3 regions of the Streptomyces sp. SYSU D01066-1 genome follow, and region 1 is predicted to be linked to each of the others. Evidence: riboswitches for the same ligand, from Rfam matches in the RefSeq annotation. Region 1 holds a riboswitch; each other region holds the start of a gene.

Region 1 (3,266 bases):
AGAAGGACTCCGCGCCGATCGGGGCGATCATGAACTCCTGGATGTCCACGTTGGAGTCGGCGTGCGAGCCGCCGTTCAGGATGTTCATCATCGGAACGGGCAGCAGGTGCGCGTTCGGGCCGCCCAGGTAGCGGAAGAGCGGCAGGTCGCTGGCCTCGGAGGCGGCGTGCGCGACGGCGAGGGAGACGCCCAGGATGGCGTTGGCGCCCAGCGAGCCCTTGTTGTCGGTGGCGTCCAGGTCGAACATGGCCTGGTCGATCAGGCGCTGCTCGGTGGCGTCGTAGCCGACCAGCTCCGGGCCGATCTGCTCGATGACGGCGAGGACGGCCTTCTCCACGCCCTTGCCCAGGTAGCGGTTGGAGTCACCGTCACGCAGCTCGATGGCCTCGAAGGCACCGGTGGAGGCGCCGGACGGAACGGCGGCACGACCCGTGCTGCCGTCGTCGAGGCCGACCTCGACCTCGACCGTGGGGTTGCCTCGGGAGTCCAGGATTTCCCGGGCTACGACGACGTCGATGGACGGCACGAGCATCTCCTTCTTCAATGTGACGCTTCTGTGTGACGCGTGCGTGGTGACGCATGTGTGTGACGCGGAGGTGCGGCACGCAGCGGCTCTGCGGGTCCGAGCCTAACCGGCTCCGGGAGATCGGCCAGCCGGTCACCCACCCGTTGTGCGGAACCGAGAGTAAATTGTTTCTGAACGGAACAAAGCAGGGGGTGGATTTCCGCCGTCACGTTTCGGACATGACCCCGCCCCGGCGCGTACGGGGGAGGACGCGCCGGGGCGGGGAGTTCGCACCGTCCTACTTCAGGTGCAGCTGCTGACCCGGGTAGATCAGGTCGGCCTCGTCGACGATGTCGTCGTTGAGCTCGAACAGCTCCGCCCAGCCGCCGTCGACGTCGTGCGCCTCGGCGATGGAGCTGAGGGTGTCGCCCTTGACGACCTTGTACTCGCCGTCACCCTTCTCGACCTTCTCGCCGGTGGGGGTGGTGACGGTCTTGCCGGCCGAGTCGGCCGACCCGGTCGACTCGGTCGACTGGGCCGTTCCGGTCGACTCGGCCGCCGGGCGCTCCTGGGAGCGGGAGGTCTGCTGCTCGGTGGAGCGGTCCTCGGTGGCGGTGGAGGAGCCGGTGCTCTGCTCCTGCGAACCGCTGCCCTGGCTGCCGGTGTAGCCGGCGCCGGACAGGCCCGTGCCGCAGGTCGGCCAGGCGCCCCTGCCCTGGGCCGCGAGGACCTTCTCGGCGACCTGGATCTGCTGGTCCTTGCTGGCCTGGTCGGCGGTGGAGGCGTACTGCGTGCCCCCGTAGGCCGCCCAGGTGGAGGCGGAGAACTGCAGACCGCCGTAGTAGCCGTTGCCGGTGTTGATGGACCAGTTGCCGCCGGACTCGCACTGGGCGACGGTGTCCCACTCGGACTCGGTGGCGGCGGAGGCGTTGCCGGCCGCCATCAGCGGGGCGGCGACGGCGGCACCGGTCACGCCGGCGATGGCGATGGCGCGAGTGGCCTTGGACGGACGACGGTGCTTGCCCTTGCTGGAGAACAGCATGGATGATCCCCTCACCGACGCCTGCGAGGTGAGCTGTCGGGTTCGGGCCGGTTGAGTTGCCCGGCCGGGTCCCTCACGGGACTCGGCTCCACCCCTAGCCGCTCCGGCTCAACTGCCCGGTGCGGCGACTTACCTTGGGTCCCCCGCTCCTGCCTTCGGCGCTTGCGCGACGACTGTTCCCGGACTGCCGCTGGCAGGATTCGGCGTTGCGGCGGCCGGGGCCCGCGATGGCGAGCGGTCACGACCGTAGGCAGGCCCGCGGTGGATTTTCAAAGACGATCAGGGCTTCTGAGACCTATCTCTCACGGCGTTTAATACGGACAATCACCCGCAACCGCGACGCGAACTGCCGTCACTCCTCGACCGGTTCGGTCCCGACGGCAAGCTTCTGACCGGGCAGGATGCGGTCGGGGTCGGCACCTACGGCCTCCTTGTTCGCGGCGTAGAGGGAGGACCATCCCCCGGCGAGGTCAAGGGAGTCGGCGATGGTCCAGAGACTGTCGCCGGCGCGGACGGTGTACGTCCCGTCGCCCGCGTCCCGGGCCGTCCCGTCGTCGCGCGAGGCGTGCCGCCCCGAGGACGACTCCGAACGGCCCTTCACCGCCTCCTCCTCGGCGCTGCCGCCGCGGTGCCGGCCGGTGCCGGTCCCGGTGGCCGCGTCACCCTCGCCGGTCCTGGTGAGGCTCGAAATGGCGGGGCTCGGTTCGAGGTTGTCGGCGCTGCCGGTGGCGCCGGAGGTGTCCGTGGTGTCGCGCTTGGTGGTGGCCGCGCCGCTCGCTTCCTCGACGGGGGAGGCGGATTCGGACGATGTGCCGGAGTCGGCCGATTCGTCGCCAGTGTCCGAAGTGTCGGCGGACGGAGTGGCCGAGGGGGAGGACGAGGGGCCGGAGGCGTCGGAGCCGGAATCAGAACCGGAGTCCGCCGAAGAGCCGGTCGAATCACTCGAACCGGCTGAACCGGCCGAACCGGCTGAATCGGCTGAATCGTCCGACTCCGCGTCTGAACCGGCCGAACCGGTTGAGCCGGAGGAAGCGGAGGAACCACTCGAACCGGAAGAACCGTCCGACTCCGCGTCCGATGACGCCGATCCGGACGAATCGTCCGACGCGCCGTCGTCCGACGCGCCCCCCTCCAGTCCGGCGAGCGGTCCGCAGGACGGCCAGGCGGCGACGCCCTGGGCCGCCAGCACCTTCTCGGCCACGCGGATCTGCTGGGAGCGGCTGGCCCGGTCGGCGGTGGTGGCGTACTCGAGGCCGCCGAACGCCTCCCAGTCCTCCTGGGACAACTGCAGGCCACCGTAATAGCCGTTGCCGCTGTTCTGGCTCCACGCGCCGCCGGTCTCGCACTCGGCGACACGGTCCCAGGCCGCGCCGTCGGCCGCGTGGGCGCCGGTGGCTCCGAGGAGCGGGATCGCGATGGCGGAGCCGGTGACTCCGGCAGCGACGACCAGGGCCGGGGCCTGGCGGGGGCGACGGTGTCGGCCGTTCCCGGAGAGCATGCGGAGACCTTTCACGAGACAGCAGGGCCCGCACGGCGGTTGGTGCTCGGTGCCGCGCTGATCCGTGAACGTATAGGCATACGATCACCCATCACAAGTTCATGCCGTGTAGATCACATGGAGATCACAGTGCTGACCGCGCGTCACCTTTGCGGGTGCGACGGATCATTCACTCGGTCGCGGTGAACGACACCGGCAGGGTGCGCAGGCCCCGCATGATG
Region 2 (3,266 bases), on a different contig from region 1:
CCGGTTTCGCCCCGCTGGTCCCGGTCTCGATCCGGCTCACCTTCGACTGGTGCCATCCCGCCAGCCGGGCCGCCTCGCCGCTGGTGATCCCGGCGTCCGTGCGCAGCGCGCGCAGTTCGGCACCCAGTTTCCGGCGGCGCACCACGGGACCGTGCCGCATGGGCCAACTCCTTCACTCCTTGTGAGTCGCGCGAAAAGGGTCCGCGGTCGCGGAGTTCACCGCTTCGAGCGACAGATATATGCACGTCTTGGTGGATCGCCCCCCGTCACCGGCGCGGTGATGGCACTCTGGCGACCAAGCACAGTCCGGGACCGTACTCGAACCATCCGCTCCGTGTGGGCTGCGGTCCCGTCGGAAAGGGACGACGTCGCCATGGCAGACCACCTGGAAGCATCCGTCACTCTGCCGAGCGATCCCGCCTCGGTGTCCGCCGCCCGGACCTACGTCGTCGGCACGCTCGCGGAGTGGGGGCTGTCCGCGGACACGGAAGTGTCCGACACCATCCGGCTCATCGTGTCGGAACTGGCCACCAACGTCGTGCAGCACACCCGGGGACTGTCACCCACCTTCACGGTGGACCTGACGCTCGACCGCGACGAGTACCTGCGCATCGGGGTCACCGACAGCCACCCGCGCTTCCCCAAGCGTCTGCCCGCGGCCGTCCAGCAGGACAACGGCCGCGGCATGGTCATCATCCGCTGCCTCGCCGCCGAATGCGGCGGGCGCCTGAGGGTCCGCCCCACCCGGGAGGGCGGCAAGACCGTCTCCGTGGAGTTCCCCTGGACGCCCCCGGCCGAGCCGCTCCCGGCGACGGTCCGGCGGAACCGGCGACGGTGACGGAGCGGACGGGGCGGACGCCCGCCGGGGACCACGGGCCCGCCCGGCGGGCGGCCCCGTGGTCCCCGTGTCCGCGCGGGACCGGCGTCGAGGCCGCCTCGCGCACGGGGCGGGAGCGGCGGCCGGTCACGCCGAACGGACAGCCGGCCGGGCCCGCGCCACGGCCTGTGGGCGTCTGCGCGCCCCTGCGTGCCCCCGTACGCCCTGCGTTGCCCCCGCGCCCCCGTGGCACCCCCGTGGGGACGCCTGCCGGTCCGTACGGGGCCGTACGCGTCCGGGGAGACGCCCTGTGCGGGTGCGTACCGACCCGTACGGGCCCGTACGCACCCGAGGGGGTGTTCCGCCCGGCGGGGTGGGCGGAACACCCCCCGGGGGATCACTTCACCCGGCCGTACCAGACGTTCTTCGTCCAGATCTTCTGCAGCCGCACCACGTCACCGGTCTTCGGGGCGTGCCAGATCTTGCCCTTCCCGGCATAGATGCCCACGTGGTAGACGCTGCGGCCCGAGTGGAAGAACACCAGGTCGCCGGCCTTGCGGCTGGAGGCGGAGACATGGCGGGTCCGGTTGTACTGCTGGGCCGCCGTGCGGGGCAGTTTCTTGCCGGCCTTCTTGAACGAGTACAGCGTCAGCCCGGAGCAGTCGAAGCGGGACGGCCCGGTGGCCCCGTACCGGTACGGGGCGCCCTTCTTGGAGGCCGCGATCTTCAGCGCCTTGGTCGCATGGGTGGCCGCGGCGGCCTCGGAGGCGACGCCGGGGACCACGATCGAACCGCCCACGGCGGCGATGGTGAGGGCCGAGGCCGCGGAGGCCCGGACCATGAGCGACGGGACACGATTGAGCGCAGTCATGCGCAACCCTTCGTCAGCCGCCTGTGAAGGATGACCTGTCGGATTCGGGCTGGCGAAGTTGCCCGGCCGCACGAGTGCGGCTTCACCCCAAGGGCTGCTCGGCTCCGGTCATGGCGTGACCGGGCCGGCGACCCGTCTTGCTCGGGTCCTCCACTCCTGCCGATCCACTCCTGTCGACCGGTCATCCGGGCGGCGGCAGGACTCGGCGTCCGCCCGGATCGCCCCGCCGCTGCGGCGGGGTCTTGTCGTCAGTCAGGGATCTTGGCGCACCGAAGGGGAAAAATCCCAACGGAACGTGGACTTTGTGTTGTTACTCACCACTCATCCGTTCGGGTGGACGGTCCGCTGTCCAGACCAGCGCCGCCGTGACCGACGACCTCCCCACCTGCGGCGCAGTGGTCACTTCACCGACGGAACAGGCGCGTTGCGCAAGCCGGACGGTCCCGGAGCAGGAGGTGAATCTACGCCGATAGGCGGTACGCCGTTCGGCCCGCTCAGGCTTCGGCCGGCCCCCGCGATACGGAACCCGGAGCGCCCGCCGCAACCGGCACCGGCGTCAGCGCACGCCCGCGCGGGCCGGGTCGGCGTCCGTGCCCGCGCGGGTGGAGGTATGTCCGGGAAGCGGCTCCGGACGACGGGAAGCGGTCCCGGGCGGCCTGACGTGAACGGAAGCCGGTGCGACCAGCCTGCGGCTCCGGCCGACCGGAACGGCCCCGCGGTGCCGACGGGAGAGCACGCCGTCGGCCAAGTCGCCGCTGTACGGCCGGAGTCCGCCGAGCGGCCGCCGTCGGCCCGGACGGCCGGGGAGGGCGCGGCGGTGCTGCCGCTCACCGGACCGGCCGCCCTGGTCACCGCCCTGGCCCCCGGCACGCCGCGCCCGCGCCGACTGCCGGACGAGGCGCCGGCCGGCCACGACCGGGGCGGAGGACCGTACTCCGCCGATCGAACGAGTGGTGCCGTTTATCGGATTGGCAAAGAAGTCGGGGCGCCCCTGTCCTCAGCGAACCCACAGCCGGGAGGATCCCCGTATCCATCGCAAGGATGTACGGGGAGGTCCACTTGAGGATGAGACGACTGAAGCGGAGCACGGCCGCGCTCGGCACCGCCGGGGTACTGGTCTCCGGGCTGCTGACGGCCGGTGCCGTCACCGCGCCCGCGGCCGTCGCCGGCCCGGCCGCCCGGCACGGGAGCAGCACCGCGGACCGGCAGGCGTACGGCGCCGCCGTCGCCGCGGCCCGCGCCGCCGAGGCCGGGATCGACTGGCAGGACTGCCCCGCCGACTGGAGTCTGCCCGCGCCCATCCAGTGCGGCTACGTCAGCGTCCCGCTCGACTACGCCAAGCCGTACGGCAAGCAGATCAAGCTCGCCGTCGACCGCATCGGCAACACCGGCACGAAGGCCCAGCGCCAGGGCGCCCTCATCTACAACCCCGGCGGCCCGGGCGGCTCGGGCCTGCGCTTCCCGGCCCGCGTGACCGCCAAGAACCCCATCTGGGCCAAGACCGCCGAGGCCTACGACTTCGTCGGCTTCGACCCGCGCGGCGTCGGCAAGTCGGCGCCGATCTCCTGCGTCGACCCG
Region 3 (3,266 bases), on a different contig from region 1:
GACCTGGGCCCCGGTGACGCCCCGGTGTCCGACCTGGGCCCCGGTGACGCCCCGGTGTCCGACCTGGGCCCCGGTGACGCCCCGGTGCCCGTACCGCCCGCCCGGGGCCGCCGGCACCGGCCGCGGCACGGCGCCCGGACGGCCCTCGTACGCCTCCTGCCCCTCCTGCTGATCGCCGTGGGCACCGCCTACGACCTGCTCACCCCCCGGTACTTCACCGCCGGTCCCCTCTACACCGCCGCGCCCCTGACCGCCGCCCCGCTCTACTCGCGGCGCGGCACCGTGCTCACCGGGGCGGTCACCGTCGCCGTCGTCATGGCGCTCCAGCTCGGCCTCGGCGTCGCCCACCAGGTCGACTCCGTCACCGAGCTGGTCACCATCGCGGTGGTCGCGGGCCTCGCCGTCTTCGTCAACGCCCAGGTCCGCCGCAACGACGAGCGGCTCGCCTCCGCCCGCGAGATCGCCGAGGCGGCCCAGCGCGCGGTGCTGCCCGAGCCCGCCGAACGGCTCGGCGGCTTCGAGATCGCCGCCTGCTACGAGGCGGCGCAGGCGGACGCCTTCATCGGCGGCGACCTGTACGCGGTGCAGGACAGCCCGCGCGGGGTGCGGATGATCGTCGGGGACGTGCGGGGCAAGGGGATGGGCGCGGTGGCCGTCGTCGCCGTCGTGATCGGGGCGTTCCGGGAGGCCGCCGAACAGGAGCCGACACTGGAGGCGGTGGCACAGCGGCTGGAGCGGGCGCTGGCCCGCGAGGGCGCCCGGCGCGAGGGCCTGGACGCCTTCGAGGGGTTCACCACCGCCGTCCTCGTCGAACTCCCGCACGGCGACGGGGTGGTCCGCGTCGTCAACCGGGGGCATCCGCCGCCCCTGCTGTGCCACGCCGACGGCAGCCTGCGCACCCTGAGCGCCCGGGACGCGGCGCTGCCGCTCGGCATGGGGGAGCTGGGCGTGTGGCCGGACCGCGCGGAGGAGGCCGCCTTCCCCGCCGGTGCCACGCTGCTGCTCTACACCGACGGGGTGACCGAGGCCCGGGACGCCCGGGGCGAGTTCTACGATCCGATGGCGCGGCTCAGCGGCCGGCGGTTCCGGCGTCCGGGGGACCTGCTGGACACGCTCGCCGAGGACGTGCGCCGGCACTCCGGGGGCGGCATGGCGGACGACATGGCGCTGCTCGCCGTACGGCGGCCCGATCCGAGCGACCCCCGTCATCACCGAAGGTGACGGCGCGAAAGCCCTCCGCATAACAATTGACGCACGGTCAGTTCCAAGGGGCGGTGCCGATCGTCGGCCTGGTGTACTGAAACGAGGTCAACTCGCCCCGTTTTGGCCGTTCACGCGGCCTTGATTCCGCCCGGAGAGTTTAATGATCAAGCGGAACGGCTTGGAAACAGCACCCCGCTTCTATTAACGTTCGATAACGCAGCGCGGTCGTCCCAGCCGTCACAGAAGGCGGCTCCGTGCGCACGCGCCGAATCCCGTAAGGGAACCGGGGAACCACCACCTTGGGGTGAATCGGGCGTATCCGGCCGTGGAGACACGGCCCGTATACGCGCGTAGGAGACCTTCCCGCTCCGAACCCGTCAGCTAACCCGGTAGGCGGAGACGGAAGGAAAGGAGCACGCCCACGTGGCGTCCAACCGGCCTGCCCCCGAGGCCCCGTTCGTGCCGAACCAGCACGACTCCGCAACCTTCGGATACGGCGCCTTCCGCCCCGACGAGGGCCCCTTCGAGGAGTGGAACCCCACCGCCGACACCGTCCGTCCCGTGCGCGGCAAGCACCGGGTCGCCAAGCAGCGCGGCGGACTGGCCCGCAGCTCCACCGTCCTCGGCGTCGGTGTCATAGCCGCCGTGGGCGCCGGCGGCATGGCCAGCGCGCAGACCGGCAAGCCGCCGGTGTCGATCTCCATGCCCGACCTGCCGTCCGTGGGCTCGATCATCTCGGACGACGACTCCGCCGGGGACGCGGCCGACGCGGGTTCGGCCACCCCGCTCAGCAGCATCGCCGCCGTCGCCTCCGACGGCACCGGGGAGACCACCGCCACCGCCGGCGAGTCGCTCCGGGCCCGGATCATGGCGCAGGCCGAGCAGCAGCAGGACCAGGTCGAGACCAAGGCCGCCGAAGAGGCCGCCGCCGCCGCCGAGAAGAAGGCCGCCGCGGCCGCCGCCGAGGCCGAGAAGAAGGCCGAGGCCAAGGCCGCCGCCGCCAAGAAGAAGGCGGCGGCGGAGGCCGCGAAGAAGGCCGAGGCCGCACGGCTCGCCAAGCTGGCGAAGCAGTACGCGCTGCCGACCTCCTCGTACACCATCACCTCCACCTTCGGGCAGGCCGGCGCCTACTGGTCCTCCGGTTACCACACCGGCCTCGACTTCGCCGCCCCCACCGGCACGCTCATCAAGGCCGTGCACTCCGGGACGATCACCGAGGCGGGCTGGGCCGGCTCCTACGGCTACCGCACGATCCTCACCCTCGACGACGGCACCGAGGTGTGGTTCTGCCACCAGTCCTCGATCAGCGTCAGCGTCGGCCAGAAGGTCAGCACCGGTGACGTCATCGGCCGCGTCGGCGCCACCGGCAACGTCACCGGCGCCCACCTCCACCTGGAGGTTCACCCGGGCGGCTCCACCTCCGGCGTCGACCCGATGGCCTGGCTGCAGAGCAAGGGCCTCAACCCCTGAGCCGTCCCCCTGCCCGGGGCACCTGATCCCCGGCGGTCCTGACGGCGACCCCCCGACGTCAGGGCTGCCGGTTCACGGGCGGTGCGGCGGGTGCGGGTGGTGCAGGTACGGCGGGTGCGGGTGCGGGTGCGGCGGGTGCGGGTGCGGGTGCGGTGCCGGCGCCGGGTGGCCGTACGTGCCGTACGCGCCATGAGTGCCGTACATGTGGTGCGTGCGATACACGCCGTACGTGCCATACGCGCTGTATGTGCTGTGCACCGGCCACGGTGGGGTGGTCACCGGGACCGGCGGGGCCGTGGCCCGCGCCGCGTGGTCCAGTGCCGGGCGTGCCGTCTCCCGGCGGCGCCACAGCTCGCGCAGCAACGCCCGCTCCCGTACGGCGAAGTCGGCGCCCGCCCGGCCGAGCCGGCCCCGGTGCCGCAGGAACGCCAGTTCGCTCGCGTACGCCCCGTACTCCGCCACCGTCCGCGCCGCCTGCCTCCCGGCGTGGCGGCGGGCGTGGGAACGGGCGACGCGCCGGGCCCGCATCGAGCCGAGCGCGTACGGCTCCGCGGGGGCCAGCCAGCCGGCCGCCGCGTAGGCGGGCAGTTCGG

Evidence for each region. A riboswitch is a leader RNA that binds a small molecule or an ion and turns the genes downstream of it on or off. The one in region 1 is predicted to bind cyclic di-AMP.
Region 2: another riboswitch for cyclic di-AMP. It lies ahead of ACY1JF_RS21755 (C40 family peptidase); the one in region 1 lies ahead of ACY1JF_RS05835 (transglycosylase family protein).
Region 3: another riboswitch for cyclic di-AMP. It lies ahead of ACY1JF_RS28250 (M23 family metallopeptidase); the one in region 1 lies ahead of ACY1JF_RS05835 (transglycosylase family protein).

What each region holds. Positions count from the first base shown of each region.
Region 1 covers NZ_JBUDHV010000004.1:90,077-93,342, forward strand. The annotation lists gene eno (phosphopyruvate hydratase) at 1-526, opposite strand, end outside; gene ACY1JF_RS05835 (transglycosylase family protein) at 804-1,547, opposite strand; cyclic di-AMP (ydaO/yuaA leader) riboswitch at 1,551-1,718, opposite strand; gene ACY1JF_RS05840 (transglycosylase family protein) at 1,900-3,045, opposite strand; gene ACY1JF_RS05845 (cytochrome P450 family protein) at 3,215-3,266, opposite strand, start outside.
Region 2 covers NZ_JBUDHV010000025.1:44,974-48,239, forward strand. The annotation lists gene ACY1JF_RS21745 (helix-turn-helix domain-containing protein) at 1-160, opposite strand, end outside; gene ACY1JF_RS21750 (ATP-binding protein) at 374-838, shown strand; gene ACY1JF_RS21755 (C40 family peptidase) at 1,215-1,688, opposite strand; cyclic di-AMP (ydaO/yuaA leader) riboswitch at 1,692-1,824, opposite strand; gene ACY1JF_RS21760 (alpha/beta hydrolase) at 2,754-3,266, shown strand, end outside.
Region 3 covers NZ_JBUDHV010000043.1:44,894-48,159, forward strand. The annotation lists gene ACY1JF_RS28245 (PP2C family protein-serine/threonine phosphatase) at 1-1,221, shown strand, start outside; cyclic di-AMP (ydaO/yuaA leader) riboswitch at 1,457-1,614, shown strand; gene ACY1JF_RS28250 (M23 family metallopeptidase) at 1,627-2,673, shown strand; gene ACY1JF_RS28255 (PrsW family intramembrane metalloprotease) at 2,746-3,266, opposite strand, start outside.